Regions from separate parts of the Geobacillus sp. Y412MC52 genome, predicted to be linked through region 2. Evidence: riboswitches for the same ligand, from Rfam matches in the RefSeq annotation. Region 2 holds a riboswitch; each other region holds the start of a gene.
What was found. A riboswitch is a leader RNA that binds a small molecule or an ion and turns the genes downstream of it on or off. The one in region 2 is predicted to bind cobalamin.
Positions count from the first base shown of each region.

Region 1 (5,083 bases), 520 kb from region 2:
TCGCGGGAGCGGGCAGCTTCCGCGAGCCGGTCCAAAAGCCGGACTTGGCCGCTCACATCCATATGGTTCGTCGGCTCATCCAGCAAGAGCAACTGCGGCTTTTGGGCAAGCGCCCGCGCCAAATAGGCGCGCTGCCGCTCGCCGCCGCTTAGCCGCTCAAGCGGCTCATCGATTTTGTCAGCCAAGCCGACCGCACGAAGCGCTTCTTGAACCGCCGCTTCATCCTCTTTTGTCCACGTCGGAAACAAGCCGCGCTGATGGGCGTAGCGGCCGAGCGCCACCGTTTCTCTCACCGTATAGCCGGCCGCCGCCTCCGCTGTCTGCGGCAGGACGGCGGCAAACCGCGCCCATTGCTTCGCAGACAGCGCCAAAAGCGGCTGGCCATGAATCTTGATCTCACCGCTGGCAAGCGGAAGCTCTTTGCAAATGAGTTTCAGCAGCGTCGTTTTTCCGCTGCCGTTCGGCCCGACGATGCCAAAAAGCTCCCCTTTTTCCACGGAAAACGTCACACGATCAAGCACTTGCTTTGGTCCATACCGATGCGATACGGCCCGCACCTCGAGCATCATCATCCCATCTTTCGCTTCATTTTTCGGAAAAACAAGACGGCAAATAGCGGGGCGCCGATCAGCGCAGTGATGACGCCGATCGGCAGTTCGCGCGGTTCGATGATCGTCCGCGCCGCCACATCGGCAAGCACAAGAAACGCCCCGCCATACAAGAGCGACAGCGGCAAAAGCCCCCGGTAGTTTGGCCCGCACACAAGCCGAACCATATGCGGAACAACGAGCCCAACAAAACCGATCGTCCCGGACACCGACACCGCCGCGCCGGTGAGCAGCGCCGCCGCCGTCAAAATGATGACTTTTCGGCGCGTAACATCAACGCCGACATGAAGCGCCGCCGCCTCGCCAAAAGCAAACGCGTTCAACTCGCGGCCGTTGGCGAGAAGCACCGCCGCGCCGATGAGAAAAAACGGCAACAAAAGCCCGCTGTATTTCCAGCCGCGCATCGCGACGCTTCCCATCAGCCATGAGATGATTTGCCGCAATTCTTCCCCGGTCAAAGCGATCATCAGTGAAATGAACGCGCTGAAAAACGCGCCGAAGATAATGCCGGCTAAAATGATCGTCTCAACCGACAGCTGCGGCTCAACCGCGCGAGTGAACGCCAAAACGGCGACAAGCGTCGCCATGCCGCATAAAATGCTCACGATCGGCAGCGTGAACGTGCCAAAGAGCGGCCATTGCCAGCCGAGAAAGATGACGAGCACCGCCCCGACCGAGGCGCCGGACGAGACGCCGAGCGTGTACGGATCGGCGAGCGCATTTTTCAGCAACCCTTGGAACGCCGCGCCAGCCAGTGCCAATGACGCCCCGACCAAAAAAGCGAGCACGACGCGCGGCAAGCGGATCGCCATCACGATCGGCACCCAATCGGCCGGAATGTCAGACGGAAGCGGCATACCAAACCATTCGGACGCAAGAATGCGAACAATAGAAGAAAAGGGAATCGACAGCGATCCTGTCGATATCCCTACGAGCAACGATAACATGGCCGCCGTGACGGCCAATATATACATCCACGTTTTACTTGAACACATCCGGGTAAATGGCTTTGGCAAGTTCCTCGACCCCTTCGACAAGGCGCGGACCCGGGCGGCTTACTAAGTCGGTGTTGACGTCATACACCCGCTTGTTTTTCACCGCCGGCACGTCTTTCCAAGCGGCGCGCGCAAACACTTGCTTCGCTCCGCCGTATGTCGTGATGATAACGTCCGGCTTATAGGCCACTGCTTTTTCTTCCGTCACCATCGGCCAGCCTTCCAAGCTGCCGGCGACGTTTTTCGCTGAAATCACTTGAAGCATCTCATCCATAAACGTCCCTTTGCCGGCCGTATACAGCTGCGGCGGCGGCGACACTTCAATCCAGACGTTCGCTTGTTTGTCCGCCGGGATTTGTTTCGCTTTTTCTTGAATTTGCGCAAGCTTCTCTTTCATATCCTTAATCACTTGCTTCGCTTTGTCTGTCGTCCCGGTCGCTTTGCCGATCAATTCGATGGACGCATACACATCGTCGAACGACTTCGCGTCATTCACGACAAGCACGGTGATGCCGGCGTCTTTCAATTGCTTGAGGCCATCGCGCGAGTTATGGGCGCTTGACGCGTGGGCCAAGACAAGATCCGGTTTGAGCGAAATGATTTTCTCGACGTTGAATTCCATGCCGCCGATTTTCGTTTTCGTTTTGACGTCTTCCGGATAATTGTCAAAATCGCTGACGCCGACGATCTTATCGCCCAACCCCAACGCATAGGCGATTTCCGTATTGCTTGGGATGAGCGAGACGATCTTTTTCGGTTCCGCTTTGATCGTGACATCCTCGCCAAGCCCGTCTTTCACCGTCACCGGAAACGCCGCTTGTTCCGTTTTCGGTTCTTCTTTTTTCGCAGGCTCGGTGCTGCCATTCGCCCCGCCGCAGCCGACGAGCACGGCGGCCAAAAGGAAGAACACCGCCACCACCGCCGGCCATGTCCAACGTTTCATCCGTCATTCCCCCTTCAGTGATGTATGTACAATAAAAAACGCCCATTCCGCCTAAATCTGGGAATGAGCGCGAAACAGACCGCCAATGGGCACAACAATGCCCTGTACGACTGTTTCCGCGTCTCACCCCCCGAAGATTCGGAAACTGCGGCAAGCAAGGCAGGTCTACTGGCTCATGCTTCATCCTACTCTGAAGCCTTCCCGTACGGAAAACAGCGCAAGCCATCTGTCCGTACAGTGGCGATTTCATTTCGTCCGCATTGACAGTTGCGGGGACAGCTCCGGATTCCCACCGGATTCCCTATTAAGCCTTTTCGGCACCTTGCTGCGAATTGATGAATTTGTCGGATATGGACATTTTTATAATAATGCAGCGTTTAGCATTTGACAACTATGAATTTACAGCAGGTTGGAGGGAAGTCGTCACCTTCCCACTCTTGCAGACAATCGAGATGGATTCATAACCCATGTTTCATACGGAACAGAGCATTCCCTTTTCATCGCATCGAGCACCCGCGATTTCAAATGCGGCCATGTCACATATTCATCAATATTCGACTCATCGATCAACACAAACTTCGCCTTTTGAATTTCCTCAGGCTGGGGAGAAACGTTTCCTTTCACATATGTCGCTTTAAATACAATGTTTATGATATTTTTAGTTTCATTGTAATACACGCCGCTGACCCCGATGAGACGGATGTCAACGCCAGTCTCTTCATACACCTCGCGATGAACGGCCCGATCGAGCGGCTCGCCTGGTTCAACTTGTCCGCCCGGCATTTCCCACGTATCGGAGCGGTCATAGCTTTTAACAAGCAAAACCTCTCCCGTGTCATTCGTAATATAGGCTGAAACGGTGATAATGGCTTGTTGGTGTTTATCCATCAAGCTCTCCTCCTACATCGCGGAATGATCCTAGCCCTCTCCTGCAGAAAAAAAGCGGCTGCCCCATCTATACTGCCATCTTGAAAAAAATAAGGAAAGATACCTCGCCTCTGGCACGGCGTCTTTCCCCGATACAACCTTCATCTCGTCACTGTTGAATATATTTGTCAAACACAAAGCCGAAATCCTTCACCGTATAGTTCTTTTTCGCTTCCGTCAGCCAGCGAAAAGCGTATTCATTCACGGCCTGAAAATCCGCCGACACATTGGCGCCGTCGCCGCGCATGTTGGCAAACACCTTCGTTGCCAGTTCCAGACTCCGCTCAGCATAGTGGAATTTCATTTCGTTTTCATGGCAAATCTCCGCGATCGCCAGCAGCGATTTATACAAATCTTTCAATTCCTCAATATGCTTTTTATGCACATCAATGGAGTAGGAATGCGGTCCAATTTTAAATTTAATTTCCGCATCCAAATCGACCGTCCCGGCCGTTTCGAGCGATACGTCGGAAATCGGATGCTTGTAGTAATCGTAGCGGCGCAGCGTCCGTTTTTTGCTCGCGGCGCTCGTGCCGTCCAGATGAATGAGCGCGCGGTTTGTGAAGCAATATTCATCGGATTTCGACTTGATGAGAAAATAGATTTTTTCTCCATCCTCGTGCATCACATAATCATCGGCATCCACTTTGTCGTAGTCTTTCGGCTGAATGACCGAGCCGATGTCGCTTAGCCCAAGCACATCGGCGGCGACTTTTCCAAACATGCTCATGTTCCTCCGGCTCCTTCCACGTTTTATCGGCGCCCACCTATTGGCGGATGAACGGCGTTTTGCCTTAACAAGGCGCCGTACCCTCATTCTGTAATACGTCGCGATCGAAAAAATGTTTCATCGTCGGCAAAAAACGAAAGACCCAACGCCTTTTATGACGGCGTCAGGCCTTACAAGCAACTACAGTTCCCCGCTTAGACGGGAGTCTTTGTTCGTGAGTCGCAAAAAGACCAGATAAACGAGTCCAATCGCGATCCAAATCAATCCTAGCTTTTTGCTGAGCGGGTCCAGGTTCATCCATACATAGCCGATGATAACAAAACCGATGAGCGGAAACAAGAGATGATTGATATAATCGTTACTCTTTTGTTTGCGCAAGAAATAGTTCATCACTGATACATGCAAAAAGAGGAAAGCCGTCAGGGCGCCAAAGTTGACAAGCGAAGCGAGTTTATCAATTTGTGAGGCGAACACCGTCGTGACAATGAGCGAAATCACAGCGACAAGCAATGTGCTGACGTATGGCGTTTGAAATTTCGGATGCACTTTAGCCAGCACACTGGGCAGTTTACGGTCGCGACCCATGCTGTACAAAATGCGGGAGATGGCTGCCTGGGCGACGAGCGCGTTCGCGATCCCCCATGAAAGCGCAGTGGCGATGATCGTTGTCCATTTCAGCCATGGTCCTCCTGCCAGCTCCGCAATCTGATAAAACGCCACATCTGCGTTTTTAAACGTCGTATAATCAGGCCAAATGAGAGCGGCGACCCATGTTTGCACGATGAAAAGCGCACCGACAACGAGCAAAGCGAAAATGATCGCTTTGCCGATCGATGATTTCCCGTCCCTTGTTTCCTCAGCCAGCGTCGACACCGCATCA
Region 1 covers NC_014915.1:2,307,932-2,313,014, forward strand. Annotated here, with positions in the region: gene GYMC52_RS11370 (adenosylcobinamide amidohydrolase) at 1-572, opposite strand, end outside; gene GYMC52_RS11375 (FecCD family ABC transporter permease) at 569-1,603, opposite strand; gene GYMC52_RS11380 (ABC transporter substrate-binding protein) at 1,590-2,546, opposite strand; cobalamin riboswitch at 2,688-2,886, opposite strand; gene GYMC52_RS11385 (NUDIX hydrolase) at 2,970-3,437, opposite strand; gene GYMC52_RS11390 (PH domain-containing protein) at 3,583-4,197, opposite strand; gene GYMC52_RS11395 (APC family permease) at 4,384-5,083, opposite strand, start outside.
Region 1: another riboswitch for cobalamin. It lies ahead of GYMC52_RS11380 (ABC transporter substrate-binding protein); the one in region 2 lies ahead of GYMC52_RS08940 ((2Fe-2S) ferredoxin domain-containing protein).

Region 2 (5,083 bases):
CGGGTCAAATGGGAACGATTTTCGTTTTTATTAACCATAATAACATTATGTGAACAATAAGCTCCCCCTGGCTCCCTGAAGGCCGGTCAATGGCGGGGCAGACGACGGCAGGCGGCAATGCGGCCAGGGCGGTCTGGATAATCGGTGAACAGGCCGTCAACGCCCATGGCGCATAGGCGCTCCAGATCGTGCCGAGCGTTGGCGGTATAGACGTGGACCATGAGCCCGCGGCGATGGGCGGCGCGCACCCACTCTTCGGTGACGGCCGAAAGCGGCAAGCCGATGCCATCGGCATAGACGGCGATTTGTTGCAGCAGCTCGTCGCCGCCGCTGTGCGCTTCCTTTTCGCCGACCAATTGAATGAGCTGAATGCCGTGCGGGATGAGCGGCCGGAGCGCTTGCAAGCTTTCCGGGTGGAACGATTGAAACATGACGCGGCGCTGTTGCAGGAAACCGTGTTTTTTCAATAGATGGACGACCGCCTCTTCGATGCCGGGCTGTTTCGTTTCGATGTACAACGGGGCTTCCACACGCTCCGCTTTCAGCATCTGAATCACCTCATCAAGCGTCGGGATGCGCTGGCCGGCAAAGCGTGGATGAAACCACGAACCGGCATCCAGCCGCCTCAGTTCAGCGAACGAAAAATCATTTACCCGCCACGGAGCACGGCGCGGGTAGACCGTTTCGGCATTTGTCGTCCGGGCGAGCGTCGCATCATGCAGAGCAACGAGCTTCCCGTCTTTGGCTGCGCGCACATCGACTTCGATATAGTCCGCCTGCATGCGGGCGGCAAGGCGGTAGGATGAGAGCGTATGCTCCGGCGCGTATCCGGACGCGCCGCGGTGGGCGATGACGGCGGTTTTCGGCTGGCTGGATGGCTGCCAGGCAGCCGCGGCCGCTAAGACGATCGGCGACGATAACAAAAACAATGTGCAAAGATAGAAGCGAAAAACCGTGATCCGGCGCATATACATCTCTCCCCTTCCAGTATCATATCGGGAAAACAAGTGCGAGGGAAAAACGAGGTGATATAGTGGGGAAAGGATGCTTGTACCGATAGTTTCGCACATCAAGCAAAGGGATATTCAGTTTGATGCATAAAGTGCGTTATCATGCCGCATACTGTAAACGACAACAAAACGTTGGGCTATAGCCAAGCGGTAAGGCAACGGACTTTGACTCCGTGATGCGCTGGTTCGAATCCAGCTATATAGATGCAATTTAAAGCTTTAACATTTTTCGTTTTTACCGGTCATTTCATCCGACTGTCGAGTGACCGAACAACACCGCTTCCAGACCCATGAATGGGTCTGTGAAGCGAGTCGTTGTTCGGTCTTCCGTCACGCCTTAGCGTGACGGAGGCAAGCCTGTGGCTTGCCTTCGACAGTCAAAAATGGATGAGCCACTTTTCCGTCAAGGATATGTTAAACGATTTCGTTGCATCTATATAGCCCAGCTGAACGTCTGGTCAAACCGGAGGGGCTTTGGGCCGGTGAAAACGGTCTCCGCCATATATCGGCGCGGGGCCGTTTTTTATAGTTTCAATGCGAGCGGTGGAATACATCGAAGCGATTGACGGCCACACAATGGTTTGGTTCACATCGCCGCGTTCGTGTCAGTCGTTCGAATGAAAGATCGTCGACAAAAAACTGCTGAGGCAGAAGGATTTTGGCGAATGACGGCGAATGCAAAACATGAAAGGGGAGAGCGACAATGAAAACAGCCGATTTATGCGATCAATTTTTAGACGAGTTGCAAGTATGCGAGTTGCCGTTCCAATCGTACGGCGGAAAACGGATGTTTTCCGGGCCGATCGCGACGGTCGATGTGTTTGAAGACAACGTCCTTGTCCGTGAAGCGCTCGAGACGGTGCCGCCGGGTACGGTGCTCGTGGTTGATGGAAAAGGCTCGCGCCGCGTGGCGTTATTAGGCGACCGGTTGGCGCAAATCGCCTGCGAGAGGGGGCTTGCTGGCGTCATCATCCACGGCTGCATCCGCGATTCAGCGGAAATTGGCGCCATGCCGATTGGAGTGATGGCGATCGGCACATGCCCGGTGAAAAGCAAAAAAGAGGGAAAAGGCTCTCGCGACGTTGCGCTCGAGTTTGGCGGCGTCCGCTGGGAGCCAGGGGCGTACGTGTACGCCGATGCGGACGGCGTTGTCGTCGCCAACAAAGATTTGTCGGCAAAAAACGGTTGACGGCCGCCATCAAGTTGTACTACGATGAAAACGGATGCTTGTTCCATGACAAGATCAATAGGCGAGAAACAAACAAGGTGCCTAAGCCTGCTTAAGGGCTTGGGTGAAAAGGGAAGCCCGGTGAAAATCCGGCACGGTGCCCGCCACTGTGATGGGGAGCTTTGCGGCAACAAGTCACTGAAGGATGCTTCGGGAAGACGCCGCCAAGCGATGATCCTAAGTCAGGAGACCTGCCTTGTTTGGATCGGACGGATGCCTACGGGACTATAGGCAGACGTGCGGGAGAATGACGGCTTCAGGGGCCCTGTTTGGGCCGTTTACGCCTTTCGTATACATTTTTCTGCACCTCTGCTGTAGAGGTGCTTTTTCTTTTGTCGAAAAACCGTCCGTCTGCCGCATTTCATTCTACCATTCTAGCAAAAGGGGGGATTTGGTGGCGACGTGGGATTTGCGGGGAATGAAGCATCATGTGCTCATTTGCAACGGAGGGACGTGCCTTCGCCATGGAGGGGATGACGTGACAACCGCGGTGCGTGAGGAGATCGCCCGCCTTGGGCTTGACGACGCTGTCCATACAACAAGGACGCGCTGCAACGGACGCTGTCAAGATGCGTGTGTGATGATCGTCTACCCGGATGGCGTCTGGTACCGGTTGATGACACCGGAGAAGGCAAAAGAGGTCGTCCAACGCCATTTGCAAAACGGCGAGCCGCTTCGCGCGTGGGCGACGTATGAATACGAAGACGCGTTGGTGTTGACGCCAGACGGTGAACGAGAGGCGCCAAGCGGAAAACGAAAAACCGAACATGTCGAGAAAGGAGCGAGCGGATAAATGAAAAAGATCATCCGGTGGAGCAGCATCGTCGCTTTATTCGTCGCGTATTTTTGGATGACCAGTGAACAGGAAGCATATGCCATGCACATTATGGAAGGCTTTCTGCCAGTCAGATGGGCGCTCTTTTGGTGGCTGTTGTTTTTGCCGTTTTTCGTGCTTGGCTTGCGCCGGCTTGTCCGCACCTTGAAACAACATCCGGAACAAAAGCTTCTTATGGCGCTGGCTGGTGCGTTTACATTTGTGCTATCGGCGCTCAAAATCCCATCGGTCACCGGCAGCAGCTCTCATCCGACTGGGATCGGATTTGGCTCCGTTTTGTTTGGACCGTGGGTGATGGTGGTAATCGGCACGATTGTCCTTCTTTTTCAAGCGCTACTGCTCGCTCATGGAGGATTGACGACATTAGGAGCCAATGCCATGTCAATGGCGGTCGTTGGACCGTTTGTCGCTTATATCATTTATCGGTTGGGACGGAAAAGCTTGTTGTCCCAGCGAGTCTCGTTGTTTCTTGCTGCTTGCTTATCTGACTTGGTAACGTATGTCACGACCTCGCTGCAGCTTGCTTTGGCGTTTCCGGCGCCTGATGGCGGGGTGATGGCTTCGTTTGGGAAATTTGCTGGCATTTTTGCTATCACTCAAGTGCCGCTGGCGGTAACCGAGGGCATTTTAACGGTGATCGTCTGGAACTGGCTTGCTTCGTATCAAGCCTCTCCGTTGTTCCAAAAGGAAAAGGGGGCATGAGGACATGAAGAAAAATCGTTTGTTGTTATTGCTTGCCGCTTTGTCGATCGTAGTGCCGCTTTGGTGGGCGCGCGGGTCAGCGTTCGGCGGAACGGACGACCAAGCCGAAAAAGCCATTCAAGCGATCAACCCGCATTATCGTCCGTGGTTTGAATCGATTTTTACCCTGCCGGGCGGCGAAGTCGAAACGCTGTTGTTCTCGTTGCAAGCCGCGCTTGGCGCTGGCGTGATTGGCTATGTCGTTGGGTTGTACAAAGGGCGGTCGGAGCGGGAGAACAGCCATGATTCGCGAGTTTGATCGTTGGGCGTATGACAACCGGCTTCGCACATGGCGGGCGGAATGGAAATTACTGATGGCTCTCGCCATGCTTTTTGTCGTCATGATCGGCGGCTGGCGCGAGCAATGGCTCGTGCTTGGCGGGATGGCGTACTGGATTATCGGCCGTGCGGGGGTGCCGTTTTCCTTGTATGGAAAAGCGATGTTGGCCGCCTGCATCTTTTTAGGGCTTAGCCTGTTGACGTTGGTCGTGTCTGTGTCCTTTCCCTTTCAGTTCTCGATCGTTGACAGTCAGCTGCAACCAGCTGCTCAGCTGGCCATTCGTTCACTGGCCGCATGGTCTTGTCTGTTTTTTGTGCTCATTACGACCCCGGCGCCGGAGTTGTTTGCCGTGCTGCGGAGGATGCGTCTCCCGGCAGCGTTGGTTGAACTTTGTTTTCTCATGTATCGCTTCATCTTTTTATTGGAGCAGGCGGCGGCTGAGCTGATGTTGGCGTTGCGTGCCCGCAATGGGGGAACGCATTGGCGGCACGGGGGGATGCTCATGTATCAATTATGGATAAAAGCGTGGCAATCGTATGAAGCGTTCAGCCGTTCGCTTGCTGCCCGTGGGGGAATGACTTCGGTTGTGTATACACATCAACCGCTGAAAACGAATATGCACCTTGCCGACATCACAGCCGGCGTCGTGATGGTGATGCTGTTGCTCGGTTTGGAATGGTGGAAAGGATGAGAGAGATTTGCTGTTGCGGATGGAACAAGTGCGGTATGCATATGATTCGACACGCGATGTGCTCAATGGGGTTGATTGGGAGATTGTGGAGCGAAAAAAATGTGTGCTCATTGGGCCAAACGGATGCGGCAAAACGACGCTGTTTCTTCATTTGAATGGGCTATTGCGGGCGCAAGAAGGAACGGTGTATTGGAAAGGGCGCAACATGTATGAACGCGGCGCCGATTGGGCGCAATGGAGGCGTGAAGTCGGCATCGTCTTTCAAAATCCGGAGCATCAAATTCTTGCGCCGCTCGTG
Region 2 covers NC_014915.1:1,791,294-1,796,376, reverse strand. Annotated here, with positions in the region: gene GYMC52_RS08955 (glycerophosphodiester phosphodiesterase family protein) at 87-968, opposite strand; tRNA gene GYMC52_RS08950 (tRNA-Gln) at 1,149-1,216, shown strand; gene rraA (ribonuclease E activity regulator RraA) at 1,714-2,199, shown strand; cobalamin riboswitch at 2,258-2,451, shown strand; gene GYMC52_RS08940 ((2Fe-2S) ferredoxin domain-containing protein) at 2,633-3,031, shown strand; gene GYMC52_RS08935 (energy-coupling factor ABC transporter permease) at 3,032-3,775, shown strand; gene GYMC52_RS08930 (energy-coupling factor ABC transporter substrate-binding protein) at 3,780-4,073, shown strand; gene GYMC52_RS08925 (energy-coupling factor transporter transmembrane component T family protein) at 4,057-4,785, shown strand; gene GYMC52_RS08920 (energy-coupling factor ABC transporter ATP-binding protein) at 4,793-5,083, shown strand, end outside.

Region 3 (5,083 bases), 930 kb from region 2:
ATACGTCGTTTTCAACCCCGACTTCCACGCCGTCAAATGCAAATCGAGCAGCTCTTTTGCCTTAATCGTGTTCATGACGTAGAAGTTAAAGGAGATGGCTTGGTCGATATGGCGCTGGCGGGCGGCGTTTTGCTTGATGCTCCAACGTTGGTCGATATGGTACGCCGATTTGTAATACCATGTCGTCTGTTCGTTTAAATCCGGCACCGTAACGGGAATCTTATAATCTTTCTTTTCCTCGGCGTATACTTTTAAGAAAATGGGATCAATGCTCGCCGTGCTGCCAGCGATGATCGACGTCGATGCGTTCGGGGCGATGGCCATGATATAGCCGTTGCGCATCCCGTAGCGGGCCACATCTTGCTTCAGCCGATCCCAATCGAGTTCACCGTGGCTTTCGTAGCCGCGCCGCTCAAAATAAGCGCCCGTCTGCCAGTCCGATCCCGGAAACGCCGGGTAGCTCCCTTTCTCTTTGGCGAGCTCCATGCTCGCTTGAATCGCCAAATACGCGATCGTTTCATACAGCTCGTCGGCATAGCGGACCGCTTCCTCCGACTCCCAGCGAATGCCTTTTAACGCCAAAAGATGATGCCAGCCAAAGGTGCCAAGCCCGACAGCGCGGTATTTTTCGTTCGTCAGGCCGGCCTGCAGCACCGGAATATTGTTTAAATCAATGACATTATCGAGCATCCGCATTTGAATCGGGATGAGCCGCGCCAAAACCCCATCGGTCACCGCCCGCGCCAAGTTGATCGACGATAAATTGCAGACGACAAAATCGCCTGGTATTTTTTCAATGATGATCATCCCGTCTTTTACATATTGCCGCTTCATCACGGTTGGGCTTTGGTTTTGCGCGATTTCCGTGCAAAGGTTGCTGCAGTAGATCATCCCGAGATGGCGATTCGGATTTTGCCGGTTCACTTCATCGCGGTAAAACATAAACGGCGTCCCCGACTCGAGCTGGCTGCGCATGATGCTTTTCATCACTTCGATCGCCGGCACTTTTTCTTTCGACAGCCTTGATTCGTTGACGCATTGCCAGTATTTCTCGCGGAAACTCCCGCACCCTTTTTCCTCATCATAAAAATCTTCCAAGCTAAACCCCATCACCTTCCGCACTTCATGCGGATCAAACAAATACCAGTCGCCGCGCTGTTCGACTTGCTCCATGAACAAATCAGGGATGCAAACGCCGGTGAACAAATCATGCGTCCGCAGCCGTTCGTCACCGTTGTTGAGCCGCGCATCGAGAAACGCAAAAATGTCTTTATGCCATACATCCAAATAGACGGAAATGGCCCCTTTTCGCTGTCCCAACTGATCGACGCTCACCGCTGTATTGTTCAACTGCTTCATCCACGGGATGACGCCGGAGGAGACCCCTTTAAACCCTTTGATGTCGCTGCCGCGCGAACGGATTTTGCCTAAATAGACGCCGATGCCGCCGCCCGATTTCGACAAATTGGCGATGTCGGTGTTGCTGTCATAAATCCCTTGCAAGCTGTCATCGACCGTGTCGACAAAGCAGCTCGACAGCTGGCCGTATGACTTCCCGGCATTGGCAAGCGTCGGCGTCGCCACGGTCATGTATAAGTTGCTTAACGCCCAATACGCTTCCTTCACGAGCTCAAGGCGCCGCTTGGGTGGTTCATTCACCATTAGCGTCATGGCGATGACCAAAAACCTCTCCTGCGGCAATTCATACAGCCGCCGCTCATAATCGCGGGCCAAATACCGGTCAGCGAGCGTGCGCAGCCCGATGTACGTAAACAGCTTGTCCTTCTCCGGATCAAGAAACGCACCGATGGCATCAATTTCTTCTTTCGTATAACGTTCAAGCAGCAGCGGACTGTACACCCCTTGTTCTGTCAGCGCAACAAGCAGCGAGTAGAAATCGCCATACCGCTCGCGCTCGTCATACCCACGCTGCCGCGCCGCTTCACGGTACAATTGCCGCAAATACAGCCGGGCGCACACAAATGTCCAGTCCGGCTCATCTTCATCAATGTAAGAAAGTCCTTCCAAAATAGCCGTTTGGTGCAGCTGTTCTACCGTGACGGACTCCTTTCGACTGAGAAGCTGCCAAACACGCTCGACGTATTCATCAAGCGACAGACGGCCGAATCCAGCGGCGGCTTGCCCAATCAGCGACGCAAACTCTTCACGTGAAAAAGAAACCGGCTTCCCTTGGTCATCGATGATGATCATTTTCGTCAATGCGGTCATTCGTTTCCCCACTCCTTCAATAAAAAATCCGCTCGGGCAGGCGAGCGGATGAAACGACAGACGGAAAAAAGGCATACGAAACCCTTTTTCTTTTCCCCTATCGTTTCATCTTCTCACACCCCGAAGAACATGAAACGTTCCAAGCAAGGCAGGTCTCCTGACTCGTGCATCGTCCTACTTTGGGGCCTTCCCAGCGGCGCGCCGAATGGCTCTTGCCGCCAGTGGCCATCCCATTTCGTCCGCACATACAGTTGCGGGGGCAGTTCCGGATTCACACCGGATTCCCTATTAAGTCCTGATGGACACCATTGCTTGGCAGAACGATATGTAGTTGTACAACAAGACTTCAAAACCAATATATAGTATTTAGCATCCTGATGGAACAAGCATATACCAAAACCGGGAAAATTGCAAGAGTGAGCGAATCAAATTTTCTCTTCCACTAAAAATCGTTCCTTGTTCATATTTCGTTCATAAAAACTTGCTACGATTCACCATGTACGAATCATATGAAGGAGGGGACGCAAAATGGGATTCAAACGCCCAATCTCAACCGCCCATCAAGAGTGGGCAGTGGAAGCGCATGGATTGGTAAAAACATTCGGTAACCATCGGGCCGTGGACGGCCTCGATTTATACGTGCGCGCAGGCGCCATCTATGGCGTGCTTGGCCCCAATGGAGCCGGCAAGACAACGACGATCCGAATGTTAGCAACGTTATTGCGCCCGGACGCTGGTTCCGCCAAAATTTTTGGGTATGATGTCGTCAAACAACCGCAAATCGTCCGGCAATTGATCGGTGTCACCGGCCAATACGCATCCGTCGACGAAACGCTAAGCGCGACAGAGAATCTAATGATCTTTTCTAGGCTTCTCGGTCTGAGCCGGGCAGAAGCACGGCGGAAAACAAGCGAATTATTGGAGGAATTTGGTTTGACGGAAGCGGCTAAACGCCCATTGAAACATTTCTCCGGCGGTATGCGCCGGCGTCTGGATCTCGCCGCCAGCCTCATTGCCCAGCCGCCGCTCATTTTTCTTGACGAACCAACCACTGGGCTCGATCCGCGCACGCGCAATCAAATGTGGGAAACGATCCGGCGCTTGGTGAACATGGGGACAACCGTGCTGTTGACGACCCAATATTTGCAAGAAGCGGACGAATTGGCAGACCGAATCGCTGTGATTGATCATGGCCGGGTCGTCGCCGAAGGGACACCCGATGAACTCAAGGCGTCTGTCGGTCAGTCGTCATTGCAAGTCAAGCTGCAGCATCCTGAGGAGATCGAAACGGCAAGGCGCATCATTGAACGCGTTCTCCGTGTCCGGTCGACGGTGTCCTTGGAAACCGGGAACATCACGGCGCCGATGGCCGATGCAGACCATGTGACGGACTTGCTTGTCGCTTTGCGTCAAGAGGGCATCCGCTTAGCCGAGTTAAGTGTGCAAAAACCGACCCTTGATGAAGTCTTTCTGACCATTACCGGCCATGGAGTGGAAAAAAACGCAGAGGAATCCAACATTGTAAGGGAGGGAACGATGGGATGAAACACATGTCTCCACAATCAGCCGCCCATCGCCAACTGAAAAACCGGGCAAGCGTTTCCCAAGCCGTAAGCAACTCCTTGACGATGGCCTATCGCAGTTTGCTGAAGGTGCGGCGCACGCCAGAACAATTATTTGACGTCACCTTCCAGCCGATCCTATTCACTCTGATGTTTACCTACATCTTTGGCGGAGCCATCGCGGGAAATGTGCATGACTACTTGCCGATGATCGTTCCCGGCATTCTGATCCAGACGTTGATCGGGGCTTCCGTCGCCTCGGGGGTTCAACTTCGCGATGATATGGACAAGGGCGTATTCGACCGTTTTAAATCGCTGCCGATCGCCCGCATCGCTCCGTTGGCAGGGGGGTTGGTGGCCGATACAGTCCGGTACGCCATCGCCACCGTGCTGACGTTCGCCATGGGATTTCTCATCGGCTACCGCCCGGAAGGAGGCATCGCCAGTATGGCGTTTGCGGGCGTTTTCGCCATCGGGTGCGCGTGGGCCGTCAGCTGGATCTTTGCCTTCTGCGGCGTCATTGCGCGTCATGCGGCCGCCGTACAGGGGATCTCCATGATGGCGCTGTTTCCGCTTATGTTTGTCTCGAATGCGTTCGTGCCGATCAAGACGATGCCCGATTGGTTGCAATGGGTTGCCAAAGTCAATCCCATTTCCCATATGATCGCGGCCGTCCGCGAGTTGACGAATCACGGAACAATTGGCACCGATTTCGTCGTCTCCTTGCTCGGCGCGGCAGCGATTGTCGCGATCTTTGCGCCAATCACGGTTCGTGTCTATATGCGCCGTGCATAACACTCAGGATGTCCGATGGGCATCCCCGTTCTTCTAATGAACATCAAGAACCAACAAAATAGATTCGTTCACGATCCACAGTCAAGACGAAATCATAAACAGATTTGCTTCCGCATTGACGGAGGCCGAGCGAAAGCGGCACAATGAAAATAGAACAAATGGAAAAGAAAGGGGATGGAAATGGCACGAATTTTAGTCGTCGATGATGATGCTCATATTCGCGAACTCGTCAGCCACTTTTTAAGCTTGGAAGGATTTACAATCCACGAGGCGGCTAACGGAAAAGAGGCGCTTGATGTGCTGGAAACGGTGAAAGTGGATTTGGTCATTATGGATATTATGATGCCGGAAATGGACGGATGGGAGCTATGCCGCGAACTGCGCGACTATGACGATGTGCCGATTTTGATGTTGACGGCCAAAGGGGAAACGAAACAAAAAGTGAAGGGATTCGAGCTTGGGGCGGACGATTATCTCGTCAAACCGTTCGACCCGCT
Region 3 covers NC_014915.1:860,353-865,435, reverse strand. Annotated here, with positions in the region: gene GYMC52_RS04390 (ribonucleoside-diphosphate reductase subunit alpha) at 1-2,304, opposite strand, end outside; cobalamin riboswitch at 2,360-2,555, opposite strand; gene GYMC52_RS04385 (ATP-binding cassette domain-containing protein) at 2,758-3,774, shown strand; gene GYMC52_RS04380 (ABC transporter permease) at 3,771-4,586, shown strand; gene GYMC52_RS04375 (response regulator transcription factor) at 4,767-5,083, shown strand, end outside.
Region 3: another riboswitch for cobalamin. It lies ahead of GYMC52_RS04390 (ribonucleoside-diphosphate reductase subunit alpha); the one in region 2 lies ahead of GYMC52_RS08940 ((2Fe-2S) ferredoxin domain-containing protein).